Regions from separate parts of the Comamonas sp. DB36 genome, predicted to be linked through region 2. Evidence: riboswitches for the same ligand, from Rfam matches in the RefSeq annotation. Region 2 holds a riboswitch; the other holds the start of a gene.

Region 1 (7,925 bases), on a different replicon from region 2:
GCGCAACCGGTCCGAGCCGCCGAGTTCGGGCAGGTCGACGATGGCTGCGCCTTCGATCACCTGGGCGCCGAGTTTCTCCAGCAGCTTCTTGCCGGCCATCATCGTGCCGCCGGTGGCAATCAGGTCGTCGATCAGCAGCACGCGGTCGCCGGGCTTGACGGCATCGGCGTGCAGCTCGACGGTGGCGCTGCCGTATTCGAGCTCATAGGTTTCCTCGACGGTGGTGAAGGGCAGCTTGCCTTTCTTGCGTATGGGCACGAAGCCGACGTTGAGTTCGTAGGCGACCACGGCACCCAGAATGAAACCGCGCGCATCCAGGCCCGCAACCACATCGGGGCGCAGCGCCGGGTCCATGTAGCGGTGCACGAACGCGTCGATCAGCACGCGGAAGACTTTCGGGTCCTGCAGCAGCGGCGTGATGTCGCGGAACTGCACGCCCGGCGCGGGCCAGTCGGGCACCGTGCGGATGTATTGCCGGAGGTAATCGTTGATGGTGGTGTGGAGCATGGCGGAAATATTCTGTACAAGGCCGGGCGTGGTCCGGCGGCTGCAGGAGTTTATACAGCCCGTGCGCCGCGCTGCCGCGGCCGACCTGTCGTGACCAGCGGAATTGGGTCCAGGCCCTAAAATCCACGCATGAAATCTGCAGCAGCATCGACGCGTCCTTTTGACGGCCCCCAGGCCCTGCAACTCGCGCGTGACACCCTGGGCATCGAGGCCCAGGCCCTTCTGGCCCTGTCCGACCGTCTGTCGCCCGTGTTTGCCGAGGTTGTCGAGCGCGTGCTCGCCATCCATGGCCGGGTGGTGGTCATGGGCATGGGCAAGAGCGGCCATGTGGGCCGCAAGATCGCCGCGACGCTGGCCTCGACCGGCACGCCGTCGTTCTTTGTGCATCCGGGCGAAGCCAGCCATGGCGACCTGGGCATGGTCACGGAAAAAGACCTGGTGCTGGCGCTGTCCAACAGCGGCGAGAGCGATGAGATCGCGGCGCTGCTGCCCGCGCTGCGCCGCCAGGGCGTGCCCGTCGTCGGCATGACCGGCAACTCCGCCTCCACGCTGGCGCGCCACTCCGACTGGGTGCTCGACACCTATGTCGAACGCGAAGCCTGTCCATTGAACCTCGCGCCCACGGCCAGCACCACGGCCCAGCTCGCAATGGGCGACGCGCTCGCGGTGGCGCTGCTCGATGCGCGCGGTTTCAAGGCCGAGGATTTCGCGCGCTCCCATCCGGGCGGCGCGCTGGGCCGCAAGCTGCTGACCCATGTGAGCGATGTGATGCGCTCGGGCCAGGACGTGCCGCGCGTGACCGCCGATACATCCTTCCTGCTGCTGATGCGCGAAATGAGCGCCAAGGGCCTGGGCGCTTCGGCCATCGTCGGCGACCAGGGCGAGCTGCGCGGCGTGTTCACCGATGGCGACCTGCGTCGGCGCATAGAACAGGGCGCCGACCTGCTGAGCACCACGGCCGGCGAAGTCATGCATGCCAAACCCCATACCATCCAGGCCGATGCGCTGGCCGTCGATGCCGCGCGGCTCATGGAGCAGCACGGCATCACGTCGGTGCTGGTGATCGAAGGCGCCGACCAGCTCGTCGGCGTGGTCCATATTCGCGATCTGATGCGCGCCAAGGTGATCTGATGCAAAGTTCCGCTCTCGCTCCGGCGCTCGATTTCGCGCCCCAGTTGCTGCTCAAGGCCCAGGGGGTGCGGGTGGTGTTCTTCGATGTCGACGGCGTGCTCACCGACGGCGGCCTGTATTTCACCCAGGAAGGTGAAGTCATCAAGCGCTTCAACACGCTCGACGGCCATGGCCTCAAGTTGCTGCAGAAGATCGGCATCACGCCCGTGGTGATCACGGGCCGCGACTCCGCGCCGCTGCGCCTGCGGCTCAAGAACCTGGGCGTGGTGCATGCGCGTTTCGGCACCGAGGACAAGAAGCCTGCAGCCGAGGAGTTCCTGCAGACGCTGGGACTCGACTGGAGCCAGACCGCGGCCATGGGCGACGACTGGCCCGATCTGCCCGTGATGCGCCGCGCGGCCATCGCCTGCGCGCCCGCAAATGCCCATGCCGAAGCCCTGGCCGCGGCCGATTACGTGAGCCAGCGCCAGGGCGGCCAGGGCGCGGCGCGCGACTTCTGCGATCTGCTGCTCGTGGCCTCGGGCCGTTACGCCAGCCTGCTCGAAAGCTATGCATGATGCGCCCCCCATGGCGTCGCGGCTGGGAAAGCTTCACGATCTATCTGCCCGTGATCCTGATGGGCCTGATGGCGCTGGCCAGCTGGTGGCTGGTGCGCAACGCGCCGTCCGCGCTGCCGTCCGCGGCCGCGCGCGCGCCGGTGCATGAGCCCGACTATTTCATGAAGGACTTCTCGGTGCAGAACTTCGACGCCGCGGGCCGCATGACGCGCCAGCTGCAGGGCCAGATGGCGCGCCATTACCCCGACACCGACACGCTCGAGATCGACGGCGTGCGCATCCAGGCAACCGGGCCCGACGGTCGCAAGACCCGGGCCACGGCGCTGCGCGGCCTGAGCAACGGCGACGGCTCCGAAGTCCAGCTGTTCGGCGATGCGCGCGTGACGCGCGAAGCCATGCAGCTGCCCGATGGCAAGCGCACGCCCGAACTGCGCTTCGAGGGCGAGTTCCTGCACGCCTGGACCAACGAGGAGCGCGTGCTTTCCGACAAGCCCGTGGTGCTGTGGCGTGGCAGCGACCGCTTCACGGCCAACCAGCTCAATTACGACCACATCGATCAGGTGCTGCAGCTCGAAGGTCGGGTGCGCGGCGTGCTGCAGCCCGCGGCCGCGGCCGGGCGCTGAACATGACCGCGCCCGCGCGTTCCCTGGTCTTCATCACCGGTGCTTCCAGCGGCATAGGCCAGGCCCTCGCGGGACGCTTCTATGCCCAGGGCCATGACCTGGCGCTCGTGGCGCGCAATACCCAGGCGATCCACGACTGGGCCACGGTGGCAGGGCTGGATCCCGCGCGCTATGCGGTCTATGGCGCCGATGTGTCGGTCGAAGCCAGCATTGTCGAGGCCGGCATGCAGTGTCTCGCGCGCCAGGGCCTGCCGCAGGTGGTGGTGGCGAACGCGGGCGTGAGCTGGGGCATAGATTCCGCCGAGCGCGAAGACCTGGGCGTGATGGCCAAGCTGTTCGCGACCAACAACCTGGGCATGGCGGCGACATTTCACCCCTTCATTCGCGCGATGCAGGCCCGGGGCTCGGGCACGCTGGTCGGCGTGGCGAGCGTGGCCGCGATCCGCGGCCTGCCCGGACACGGCGCCTACTGCGCCAGCAAGGCCGCCGTGGTCAGCTATTGCGAGAGCCTGCGCGGCGAACTGCGCGCGCGCGGCGTGCGCGTGGTGACCCTGCTGCCCGGTTATGTCGCCACGCCGCTGACGCGCGATAACCGTTATGGAATGCCGTTTCTGCTCACTGCCGACGACTTCGCCGCGCGTGCTTATCGGGCCATCATGCGGCAAACCAGTTATGCAGTGATTCCCTGGCAGATGGGTATCGTGGCCAAGTTGTTGCGCCTGTTGCCCAATGCCGTGTTTGACCGTTTGTTACAAGGTCGGCAAACCAAACACCGGCACAAAACCGCAGAGTAAGAGAATCTGACGATTTTGTCTTACAGCCACTGGTTGTCAGATGCCGGCATTTTGACCTGCACTGGTGAATACCCGCAACCCACCGCAAACGACATACTTCAGACGTAAAAAAAGGCTTCAAGTGAAGCCTTTTTGTTTTGCGTGCGGATTATTCGCCGTTGTTATTGCCGTAGCCGCCACGTCCGCCGCCGCCGCCGCCGCGCGGACCCGAGCCATAGGGGCTGCGGAAACCGCCGTCATTGCGGCCGCCGGCATAACCGCCGCCGTCACGGCCGCCGCCACCACCGCCGTAGCCGCCGCCATCACGGCCACCGCCGCCATAGCCGCCGCCACCGTCACGACCGCCGCCGTAGCCGCCACCGCCTTCGCGGCCGCCACCATAACCACCGCCGCCACCGCCGCCGTAGCCACCACCGCCGCCACCGCCATAGCCGCCACCGCCGCCGCCATAGCCACCGCTGCGCGGTGGGCGTGGCTCCATCGGGCGCGCTTCATTGACGACAATGCTGCGGCCGCCGAGTGCTTGTCCGTTCATGCCCTGGATTGCTGCCTGCGCTTCAGAATCGCTGCCCATTTCCACGAACCCAAACCCCTTGGAGCGACCCGTGTCGCGCTCCATCATTACCTTGGCATTCGTCACTGAACCATACTGGCTGAATGCCTGCTCAAGGTCGTTGTCACGCACTCCATAAGGGAGATTGCCAACATACAGCTTGTTGCCCATTAAAGACTCCTCAAACTCCTCAAGTAACACAATTGCTGTGGTGCTCACATGTTGCCAGCGATCCATGAAAGAAAACCTGCGCACGCATTGCAAATCACCTGCACTGATATCGGGGACACCGATCACAAATTATGAGGGAAAAGAAACACAAAAAAAAAGCCGGCGAAAGACGTATTTGCATGAAAAAGACGAAAAAAAAGGGCCAGAGGCCCTTTTTTGACATTGGGTTAATGAAAACCCTGAGTCAGTGCTTAGTAGCCGCCACGGCCGCCGCCGAAGCCGCCACCGCCGCCACCGCTACGGCCGCCGCCGAAGCCGCCACCGCCATTGCCGCCGCCGAAGCCGCCGCCGCCGAAGCCGCCACCGCTACGGGGAGGGCGGGGTTCCATAGGACGGGCTTCGTTGACCACGAGGTCACGGCCGCCTTGGTTTTGGCCGTGCAGGCCTTGGATTGCTGCTTGTGCTTCAGCATCGTTGCTCATTTCGACGAAGCCGAAGCCCTTCGAACGGCCGGTGTCACGTTCCATCATGACCTTGGCGCTGTTGACATTGCCGAATTCGCTGAAAGCTTGCTCGAGATCGCCGTCACGGAAAGAGTACGGCAGGTTGCCGACGTAAAGTTTGTTGCCCATGGAGGACTCCTGAAAAAACACTTGAAAACGCGATGGAGCCCTATGCAGTCAACTACCTGACAACTTTAGAGACCGAAACGCACCTGCCTACTACTCATTGCTTTGCGGAAAGGCTTGGACATTATGAGCTATATATACCCGTACAAAATGCTCTGATTTGAAATTTCGGTGTGGCTACAACACTTTTTGGGTCGGTATTTACCCGGAATTCCACGCGAAACAGCCGTCTTGTCTACAATCGCCGCTGTCATTGGGGAGTAGCCCGTTCGGTGTGCAACGCACCGAAGGCATGCATCAACAAACTTGGGTTCTCACAACCTATGGTGCATGCGGTTGCTGGGTCCGTTCCGCGGATTTCAGACTGGGCGAGACCATTGGCTGGGTGCCGATCCACATGGCCGGAGTCGGTGCGCAGCCAATGCGTTCGCGTCGTCCGGCCTGTTGATTAGAAAAACCCCATGGAAGCCTTTTTTGTCTCTACCGCCATCGTTGCCATCGCCGAAATGGGCGACAAGACGCAGCTGCTGGCGCTGGTTCTCGCCGCCCGTTTTCGCAAGCCCTGGCCCATCGTGCTCGGCATCCTCGCCGCCACACTCGCCAACCATGCGCTGGCCGGCGCCGTCGGCGCCTGGGTCACGACGCTGATCGGCCCGCAGGTGCTGCGCTGGGTGCTGGGCGGCTGCTTCATCGCGATGGCGGTCTGGATGCTGATTCCCGACAAGCTCGACGAAGACGAGACCGCCACTGTTTCTCGCTGGGGCGTGTTCGGCACCACGCTGATCGCGTTCTTCCTCGCCGAAATGGGCGACAAGACGCAGATCGCCACCGTGGTGCTCGCGGCCAAGTACAACGCCTACCTGTGGGTGGTTGCGGGAACGACGCTGGGCATGATGCTCGCCAACGCGCCCGTGGTCTGGCTGGGCGAGCGCATCACGCGCCTGGTGCCGCTGCGCATCGTGCATCTGGTGTCGGCCGGAATTTTCCTGGTGCTGGGCTTGCTCGCCTTGTGGGCCCCAGGCGTAGCCGTTTTGGCATAATGGGCGCTTCACGCGCCGATTTGCCAATGCTTGCGGGCGCTTTATAAATCCAGCTAAAGACCCGTCCGACGACATCTCGACCCGGCCTCGTTTTTAGCGATGCCGGGTTTTTTCATGTCCTTCATCGCCACTCCTTCGTCCATGCATTTCGAGGATGCCCTGCCCCTGCAGGGCGGCGCCTCGATACACCATTACGACCTCGCCTACGAAACCTACGGCGAGCTCAACGCCGAGCGCTCGAACGCGGTGCTGGTGTGCCATGCGCTCAATGCCTCGCACCATGTGGCCGGCGTCTATGCCGACCAGCCCAAGAGCGAAGGCTGGTGGGACAACATGATAGGCCCGGGCAAGCCGGTCGACACCAACCGCTTCTTCGTGATCGGCGTCAACAACCTCGGCTCGTGCTTCGGCTCGACCGGCCCCATGCACGAGAACCCCGACACCGGCCGCGTCTATGGCGCCGATTTTCCCGTGGTCACCGTGGAGGACTGGGTCGATGCCCAGGCGCGGCTGCTCGACCGGCTGGGGATTTCGCGGCTCGCGGCCGTGCTCGGCGGCAGCCTGGGCGGCATGCAGGCGCTGTGCTGGTCGCTGCGCTACCCCGAGCGCCTGGCGCACGCGGTGGTGGTCGCCAGCGCGCCCAACCTCAACGCCGAGAACATCGCGTTCAATGAAGTCGCGCGCCGCGCCATCGTGACTGACCCCGACTTCCACGGCGGCAATTTCTACGACCACGGCGTGGTGCCGCGCCGCGGCCTGCGCATCGCGCGCATGATCGGCCACATCACGTATCTCAGCGACGACGTGATGAACCAGAAGTTCGGCCGCCAGCTGCGCGACGGCCTGGAGCTCAAGTACAGCACCCAGGACATCGAGTTCGAGATCGAAAGCTATCTGCGCTACCAGGGCGACAAGTTCAGCGACTATTTCGACGCCAACACCTACCTGCTGATCACGCGCGCGCTCGACTACTTCGACCCGGCGCGCGCCCATGCGGGCAACCTCACGCGGGCGCTCGCGGCCAGCCAGGCCAAGTACCTGCTGGTGAGCTTCACCACCGACTGGCGCTTCGCGCCCGCGCGCAGCCGCGAAATCGTCAAGTCGCTGCTCGAGAACCAGCGCCGCGTGAGCTACGCCGAAATCGACGCACCCCATGGTCACGATGCCTTCCTGCTTGATGACCCGCGCTATCTGGGCGTCATGCGCTCTTATTTTGAAAGCATTGCAAAGGAGATCGCATGACCGAAAAATCGACCATGGAGGCGATTGCCCGCCTCGTGCCCGAAGGTGCGCGCGTGCTGGATCTGGGCTGTGGCGACGGCGGCTTGCTGTCCTATCTGCAGCGCGAGCGCGGCTGCAGCGGCTACGGCGTGGAGCTCGATGACGCCAACGTGCTGGCCTGCGTGCGCCGCGGCGTCGACGTGCTGCAGCTCAACCTCGAGGACGGTCTGGCGATGTTCGGCGACAACAGCTTCGACGTGGTGCTGCAGATCGACACGCTGCAGCATCTGCGCAATGCCGAGATCATGCTGCGCGAGACCGCGCGCATAGGCCGCCTGGGCATAGTCGCCTTCCCCAACTTCGCGCACTGGCCCAACCGTCTGTCGGTGCTGCGCGGGCGCATGCCGGTCACGCGCCGCCTGCCGTACCAGTGGTACGACACGCCCAATATCCGCGTCGGCACGTTCAAGGACTTCGAAGTGCTGGCACACAAGAACCGGCTGCAGGTGCGCGACGCTTTCGGTCTGCAGGGCGGCGAGACGGTGCGCTTTCTGCCCAATCTGCGCGCCGGCACGGCCGTGTTCTGCCTGGAGCACAGCTGAGCGCAAACCTGTAGCATGGGCCGGCGCAGGCATGGTGCTCGCGCGCCCTGACGAAAGGTGATCCATGGATTTGCTGCGGTCGAGCAAGAAAACGGTG
Region 2 (7,925 bases):
GGTTCGCGCCGGTTCCGCGCTGGCGCAGGATGCTGTGCGGCGCGGCGCAGGCGCTGGCATTGCCGTTCATGATCAGCCTGAATGTGCTGAACTGGCTCGCACCGTTTTTCACCTACCACTATTTCACCGGCGAACCCGGGGACAGCATTGCCTTCGCCGTGCTGGCTTCGGTGCTGGTGTTCCTGGGCAGTCACCTGTTCAGCCTGACGGTGGCGGTGCTCGGCAGCCGGCTGCTGCTGCAAGGGCTCAGGGCCGGCAGCTATCCGCTGTGGGGCCTGCACTATTTCCGCTGGTGGCTCGCCGACCGGCTGCAGCAGATCGCGCCGGCCTACCTGCTCTCGGGGTCCTCGCTGTACAACGGCTACCTGCGCGCCATGGGGGCGCAGATCGGCAAGGAGGTCGTGATCGGCTCGGTCACGATCCGGCACGCCCATCTGCTGCGCATAGGCGATGGCGCCAGCATAGGCTCGAACGTCAATCTGGAAAATGTGCGCGTGGAGCGCGGTGAACTGGTGGTGGGCGCCATCGATATCGGCGCCGAAGGCTATGTGGGCTCGTATGCGGTCATGGAGGGCGATACCGCGATCGCGCCATGGGGCCGGCTCGAGGGCCTGGCGGCGCTGGCGCGCGGCGCGCGCCTGGCCGCGCATGAAGTGTGGGATGGCGCGCCGGCGCAGTTCGTGCGCCTTCGCCCCAGCGGCGAGCGCGCGGCGCGCCCCCCTGTCAGCCGGGCGCGCCGCATGGGAGAGGCCATGTTCTTCGCGTTCGGTGCCGCGCTGACGGCGGTGCTGTTCTTTCTGCCCATCTTCCCGGCGTTTGCCTTGATCGATGCGCTGGAAGAGCGGGTGCTGGCGCCATCGCTGGAAGCGCATGGCTATGTGCTCGCGGTATTCCAGTACACCTTGCTGGCCCTGCCCGCCAGCGCGGTGCTGATCGTGGGCACGGCGCTGATCGCCGCCGCCATCCGCTGGGCCGTGCTGCCCCGGCTGCAACCAGGAACCTGGCCGGTGCACAGCAACCTCTACTGCCGCAAGTGGCTGGCCAACCAGATCCAGGTGGCGAGCCTGCATGTGCTGCACGGCGTCTATGCGACGGTTTTCGTTCCCACCTGGTATCGCCTGCTGGGGGCGAAGATCGGCCGGCATGCCGAAATCTCGACCGCCATGGGCCTGATTCCAGACATGCTGACGCTGGGCGACGAGTCCTTCATCGCCGACGCGGTGATGCTGGGCGACGAGGAAATCGATGGCGGCTGGATGTCGATCGACCATACGGTCGTAGGCCGGCGCAGTTTCATCGGCAACGGCGCCTATGTGCCCGACGGCACCACCTTGCCCCCGGACATGCTGCTGGGCGTGCAGTCCAAGGCGCCCGCAAGCGAGAAGATGCAGCCCGGGCAGACCTGGGTGGGTTCGCCCGCAATCAGCCTGCCGGCGCGCGAAGTCCTGACGGGCTTTGCCGAGTCCCTGACTTTCCGGCCGTCGAAATGGCGTTGGCTGGGCCGTGCGACCGTGGAAGCGATGCGCATCGTGCTGCCGCTGTCGCTGGTCATAGGCGCGGGCTACGTGATTGTCCAGAACCTCATGCCCGTGGCCGCGCAGGAAGCCTGGCTGGAGCTGGCGCTCGACCTGGGCGTGGCCGGCATCTATTACGGCGTCGGCTGTTTCCTGTTCGTGCTGGCGCTCAAGTGGCTGCTGATCGGTCGCTACCGGCCGCGCGCCACGCCGATGTGGACGCCCTTCGTCTGGACCAGCGAAGCCTTGACCAGCATCTATGAGTCGATTGCCGTGCCCAACTTCCTCGAGTACCTGCGCGGCACGCCCATGATGCCGTCGATGCTGCGCCTCATGGGCGTGCGCATAGGCCGCGATGTCTACCTCAACACCACCGACATCACCGAATTCGACTGCGTAGAGATCGGCGACCACAGCGAACTCAATGCCTGGTCGGGCCCGCAGACCCACCTCTTCGAGGACCGGGTGATGAAGATCGGCCGTATCCAGATCGGGCAACGCGTGACGCTGGGCGTACGCACCACCGTGCTGTACGACACCGTGATCGGCGATGGCGTGCTGCTCGGACCGCTGACCCTGATCATGAAAGGTGAAAAGCTGCCGCCCGACAGCGCCTGGCATGGCTCGCCAGCCCAGTCATGGACGCCTTGACACCGCTGGCACCCATGGAGCCGGACCAGAGGCCGGCCTTGCGCGCGCTGCAGCCCGCAGTGTGGCGGCTGCAAGACCAGCGCCGGCAACTGCGCGCCGAGGCCAGAGCGCTGCTGAGGGAACTGGTGGCCGGCTATCTGGGAACCAGCAGCGACAACACGCTGCTGCATTTCGTCCCCGGCCAGGCGCCGTTCGTGGACGCGCGCTGGCAAGGGCTGCGCTTGTCGATCAGCATCAGCTACAGCCAGGACCTGGCGCTGATCGCCCTGTGCCCCGGCGCACGCATTGGCATCGATGTGACAGAAACAGCCCCCATGCCGGATTGGGCAGCGGTGGCCAGGTCGTATCTGGGTCCAGCAGTGCTTGCGCGACTCGCGTCGGCCGATGGCGCAGCGCGCGACAAAGCGTTCGCGCTCGCATGGGCCGAGCTCGAAGCGCGCGGCAAATGCCTGGGGCTGGGATTGCAGGAATGGTCGGCAGAGCGGCACGCGCGCTTGCACGCGCCTGCCATCGAAGTGATCAGCAGTGCGCTCGAAGGGTTTGCTATTGCCTTGGCGCGCAATGCAAATAGGACGCAGCTCTAGAGAGCCGCTCTTTCTTGCGGACAATCCACCGGCACCGGGCCGCTGCCTCTACACTCTAGGTCCCCTTGGGGAGTAGCCTGCCTCCAGCTTCTGGAGGCGCCTGCGTCAACACACTCGGCATCTTGCATGCTGTGGCGCAGGCAGCCGTCTTTCGGTTGGCGAGACCATCGGCATATCACCGCGACGCAGGTCGGGCAGCGGAGATATGCCGCTGCGTTTTCGCCCGACCGATTGACCGCAAAAATGAATATCACCGCGATTTCCCTGCTGGCGTTTGCCATGTCCACCGATGCGTTCGCTGCCGCGATCGGCAAAGGCACGGCGCTGCTCAAGCCGCGCTGGAGCGAAGCCTTGCGCACCGGCGCCATTTTCGGCGTCATCGAAGCGATCACGCCGGTCATCGGCTGGGCGCTGGGCTCGGCCGCGTCCGACTACGTCAAGGCCTGGGACCACTGGATTGCTTTTGTCATGCTCCTGCTGCTGGGCGGCCACATGCTGATCGGCGCGTTCCGGCCCGAAGCGCAAGCCGTGGAGAAGCCCAGGCGCCATGGCTTCTGGCTGCTGGTCGCCACGGGCTTTGCCACCAGCATCGATGCCATGGCGGTAGGCGTGGGCCTGGCCTTCCTGGATGTCAACATCGTCACGGTCGCGCTGGCCATAGGACTGGCCACGTTCACCATGGTCACTCTGGGCGTGATGCTGGGCCGGGTGCTGGGCAATGTGGTCGGCAGCTGGGCCGAAGGCCTGGGCGGCATTCTGCTCATGGGAATCGGCGCGCTGATACTGATGGAGCACCTGAACGCCGCCTGACGACCAGCGCAGGCCCGGTGCGCCTTCATCGCGCGGCCAGCACTATCGGCCTGCGCCAAAGATCCAGGGTTGCCAGCGCGTGCCCTGGATCAGGGTCTGGAGCATTGCCGCCAGTCCTTGCGCATCCTGTGCATCGAACCGGCCATGCAGGGGGCTGTCCAGATCCAGCACCCCGACCACGCGCCCGTCGATCACCAGCGGCAGCACGAGTTCCGAATTGGACGCGCTGTCGCAGGCGATGTGGCCGGGAAAGGCATGCACATCGGGGACGATCTGGACCTGCATGGTCGCGGCGCAGGTGCCACAGACACCGCGGCCGATGTCGATGCGGGTGCACGCCACCCTGCCTTGAAACGGCCCCAGCACCAACGTCTTGTCCTGCAGCAGGTAGAAGCCAGCCCAGTTCAGACCGGGCACGGATTGAAAGACCAGTGCGCAGAACTGCGCGAGGTTTGCCAGCGGATCACGCTCGCCGGCGATCAAAGCCTGCCATTGGCGGTTGAGCAGTCCATAGACGCGGCCTTCGCGCTGGCAGCCCCAGCCATTGCCGGCGAAGGTATCCTGATCGCGGCCGGCGCCGGCTACCGCAAGCCCGTACTGGAGTTGCTGCTGTGCCTGATTGCCATTCCGGCCTTCATGATGCTGCGCCGCCTGGGCTCCCTTTAGGCGCGGCGCTGGACGCAATGGTCCGCAATTGATCTGGGCAGACGCGTGCCCGGCGGCGGGGCCCTGGACTTCAGTGCACGCGGCACCGGCGCTGCCATGAATCTGTGAATTGGGCCGGTGATCGGCCGCCTGTGCGGGACTCCAGACGGCTGCAGCCGCCCGGCTTGTATTCAAGGAGCAGAAGCTGGGGCAAACTACGCCCTAGAACGGGCCGGCCGGGCCTATGCATGGCCGCCTGGCTTGAACTACGCGGTCCCCAACGAAACCCGGTGCAATACAGTCGAACGGTGCAAAGGGCGACCAGGCCCTTTTCGATGCAGGTTCCAACATGAAATCCATCAATGCAGGTGTTGCCCACGACGGGCAGAGCATGCCCAGCCCGGTGGGACGCCCCTTTCTCGCGGCAGGCGTCTTCATTGCACTGCTGACGGTGGTGTTGATTGCCACCAACGTGTGGCTCGCATCGCGGACCTATGATGCGGCCTGGTCGCAGACCACCAAGACCTCGAGGAATCTCGCTCACTCGGTGGCGAACCAGCTCGACAGCGTTTTCAGCGAGGTGGACCGGTTGCTCAACACCCTGGGCTACATGCTGGAGCAGCGCGACATGAGTCCCGCGGACCTGGAGCCTCTGCAGCCCATCATGGTCACGCACCTGAGCCGCGCCGAGTACATGCACGGGCTGTTTGTCTACGGCGACGATGGGCGCTGGCTGGTGCACACCCAGCCCGTACAGTCCCGTCAGGCCAACAATTCCGACCGCGAATATTTCATCGCGCACCGCGAAAGCCGCAGTACCCGCGTCCTGATCAGCAAGCCCGTGCAAAGCCGCTCGACCGGAGAATGGATCATTCCCGTGTCCAAGCGCATCGAGGATGCGGAGGGGCGCTTCGCGGGCGTGCTGCTGGCCACCGTGCGCGTCGACTACATCGTCAAGCTGCTCAATGGTTTCGACATCGGCCAAAAAGGCGCCATATCGCTGAGCCTGGCGGATGGAAAGCTACTGCTGCGACGTCCCTACGCAGCGGAAGAACTGGGCCAGTATTTCGCCAACAATCCCTTGATGTCGGCGGTCAACAGCGCGCGCGCGGGAATGGTCAGGATCACCTCGCCGATTGACCGGGTCAAGCGTCTCGCGGCGTTCGAGCATCTGTCCAACAATCCGCTGTTCGTGACAGTGGCGCTGTCGGAAGAGGAGATCCTGGCCGAATGGCGCAGCGCCGCGCATGTTCAATTCGCCTGCATGTTGCTGGTGGTCTCCATCATCGGCGTTTCCTCATGGTATGTGCTCAGGAGCATGAAGCTGCGCCAGACTTCGGACCGGGCGCTGCGCAGCGCCCATGAACAGATCGTGCAGGCGAACGCCCAGCTCGCGGAACTTGCGGAACATGACAGTCTCACCGGGATACTGAACCGCCGGGCGTTCGATCACCGCTTCGAAGACATCCTGGGGCAGGCCCGGCGCTACGGCCGCCCGGTTTCGGTGGTGCTTTTCGATGTGGACCACTTCAAGTCATACAACGACAACTATGGACACCCCGCGGGCGACGACTGCCTGCGCCAGGTGGCGGCGGCGCTCTCCAGCGCAATGCGCCGTCCGGGCGACGTGCTCGCGCGCTATGGCGGCGAGGAATTCGTCGCCATATTGCCCGACACCCCCGCCGACGGCGCCCGCGCGGTCGCCAACGCGGCCAGGCTCGAAGTTGCGCGGCTGCTTCTGCGGCATGAGGCGAGCGCCGACGGCATCGTCACCGTCTCGGCGGGGATTGCATCGGCCCATGCGGCAAGCGTCGATCTGACGTCAGCTGGATTGATCGGGCAGGCGGACAAGGCGCTTTACCGGGCCAAGCACGAAGGACGCAACCGGGTGGTGGTGGCGGAAACTCCGCAGGGCTGAGTCCCGGCATTCGGCGCCCGGCTGCGTACCTGCAATTCGTCTGCCCACGCTGGCAGCACGCTTGTGCACGGCCGCCCGGGCTGCCTGGTCCATGGCGATGGAAGGCGTGACGCAAACAAGCCAGCAAGGCCTTCGCCAAACACCTGCCCATGGCGCCACCGCTCGCCTGCGGCCGGCTCTGCCCTGTGTACAGCCGCATTCCAATGCGGGCTCAGCATAGGTACGCGAATTTTTTCCCGAAAAAGCGTTGACCCTCTCGTAACGGCAAGGTTTAGCATGCCTTCAATTCGAGAGGGAAAGCATGTTTTTCAAGATCGGCGAACTCGCCCGGCGTACCGGACTGACAGTGCGCGCATTGCGCCACTATGACGATATTGCGCTGCTGGTGCCCTCCGCCCGCTCCGCTGCCGGCTACCGTCTCTACGATCGCCAGGACGTGGCGCGGCTTTACCGCATCCAGGCCTTGCGCCGACTTGACCTGTCGCTGGCCGACATCCAGGGCCTGCTCGACAATGCGGCCGGCGGCATTGCCCAAGTCGTCGCCCGCCAGGTCGCGCAGCTCGACCATGAGATCGTGCAGGCATCGGCGCTGCGCACCCACCTGCTCGCCGTGCAGCGCCAGTTGCAGGCCAGCGAGGAGCCCGGCATCGACGACTGGCTGCTGGCGCTCGAAAGCATGGTCACGGGCGCGAAATACTTCAGCGACGACGAGCAGCGCACGCTCAAGGCCCAGCGCGACGGGTTCAGCGACGCCCTGGCGCCCGAGCGCGCCGCCTTGAGCGCGTGGCTGCAACGCCTGCTGGCAGCGGGCGTATCGTACGAGGATACGCAGGCCCAGGCCCTGGCGCAGCGCTGGATGGCCATGCTGCGCGAGGAAACCGCGGGCGACGAAGGCCTGCTGATGAAGCTCTACAGCATGCACTGGAACGAGCCCTCACTGCACGCGTTGACCGGAGTCGACCGCGTCGGCATGCGTTATATCGCGCACGCAATGGCCTTCGCCCGGCTGCAACTCTATGCCCCGCATTGCAGCGCCGAGGACATGGCCGCGCTGCGCGAGCACTACGTTGCGCAAACGCTGGCCTGGCCGCCGCTCATCGCCGAGGTCAGGCAACAGATGCTGGACCGCGCGCCCTGCGATGGCGCCGCCATGCGAGCCTTGGCGCGGCGCTGGCAGGCGCTGTCGCTGGCCAAGGCCGGCGGCAATACCGTACTGCATGCCAAGCTGCAGAGGGCCTTGCGCCAGGACGCGGCGCTGCGGGCCGGCTCCGGCATCGACGAGGCCCTGGCCGCCTATGTTGGGCAAGCCATCGCCCTCCTGGACAGCGCAGCCAACCCCTGAACACATCCTGAAGGCCCACCCATGCACGCTAGCGCACAGACAAATCCCCACTTCTTCACCGGCAACTATGCGCCGCTCACCGAGGAGCGCGACCTCGCGCAACTGCCCGTCGAAGGAACGCTGCCCGACACGCTATCGGGCAGCCTGTATCGCGTAGGCCCGAATCCGCAGTTCGCCGCACGCGACAACAACTACCACTGGTTCTCCGGCGACGGCATGGTGCATGCCTTCCATATCAGCAATAGCAAGGTGTCGTACCGCAACCGCTGGGCGCGCACGCCTAAATGGCAGCTCGAGCATGCGGCCGGACACGCGCTTTTCGGCACTTTCGGCAATCCCGCGACCAGCGACCCGCTGGCGCTGGGCAAGAACGGCGGAACCGCCAACACCAGCATGCTGTGGCATGGCGAGCGGCTTTTCGCGCTCGAGGAGTCGCATCAACCGTTTGAAATCGACGCCCG

Evidence for each region. Region 2 has a riboswitch for manganese ahead of mntP (manganese efflux pump MntP). Riboswitches for the same ligand answer to the same signal wherever they lie in the genome.
Region 1: another riboswitch for manganese. It lies ahead of ACSVDO_RS20870 (TMEM165/GDT1 family protein); the one in region 2 lies ahead of mntP (manganese efflux pump MntP).

What each region holds. Positions count from the first base shown of each region.
Region 1 is NZ_CP196631.1:4,463,391-4,471,315, reverse strand. It holds gene ACSVDO_RS20905 (adenine phosphoribosyltransferase) at 1-507, opposite strand, end outside; gene ACSVDO_RS20900 (KpsF/GutQ family sugar-phosphate isomerase) at 637-1,638, shown strand; gene ACSVDO_RS20895 (KdsC family phosphatase) at 1,638-2,195, shown strand; gene lptC (LPS export ABC transporter periplasmic protein LptC) at 2,195-2,818, shown strand; gene ACSVDO_RS20885 (SDR family oxidoreductase) at 2,821-3,612, shown strand; gene rbp (RNA-binding regulator) at 3,761-4,336, opposite strand; gene rbp (RNA-binding regulator) at 4,588-4,968, opposite strand; yybP-ykoY riboswitch at 5,209-5,385, shown strand; gene ACSVDO_RS20870 (TMEM165/GDT1 family protein) at 5,427-6,005, shown strand; gene metX (homoserine O-succinyltransferase MetX) at 6,120-7,247, shown strand; gene metW (methionine biosynthesis protein MetW) at 7,244-7,828, shown strand; gene ACSVDO_RS20855 (glycerophosphodiester phosphodiesterase) at 7,893-7,925, shown strand, end outside.
Region 2 is NZ_CP196633.1:152,447-160,371, forward strand. It holds gene ACSVDO_RS25145 (Pls/PosA family non-ribosomal peptide synthetase) at 1-2,165, shown strand, start outside; gene ACSVDO_RS25150 (4'-phosphopantetheinyl transferase family protein) at 2,204-2,749, shown strand; yybP-ykoY riboswitch at 2,811-2,981, shown strand; gene mntP (manganese efflux pump MntP) at 2,993-3,559, shown strand; gene ACSVDO_RS25160 (GAF domain-containing protein) at 3,602-4,066, opposite strand; gene ACSVDO_RS25165 (sensor domain-containing diguanylate cyclase) at 4,554-6,122, shown strand; gene ACSVDO_RS25170 (MerR family transcriptional regulator) at 6,424-7,464, shown strand; gene ACSVDO_RS25175 (carotenoid oxygenase family protein) at 7,486-7,925, shown strand, end outside.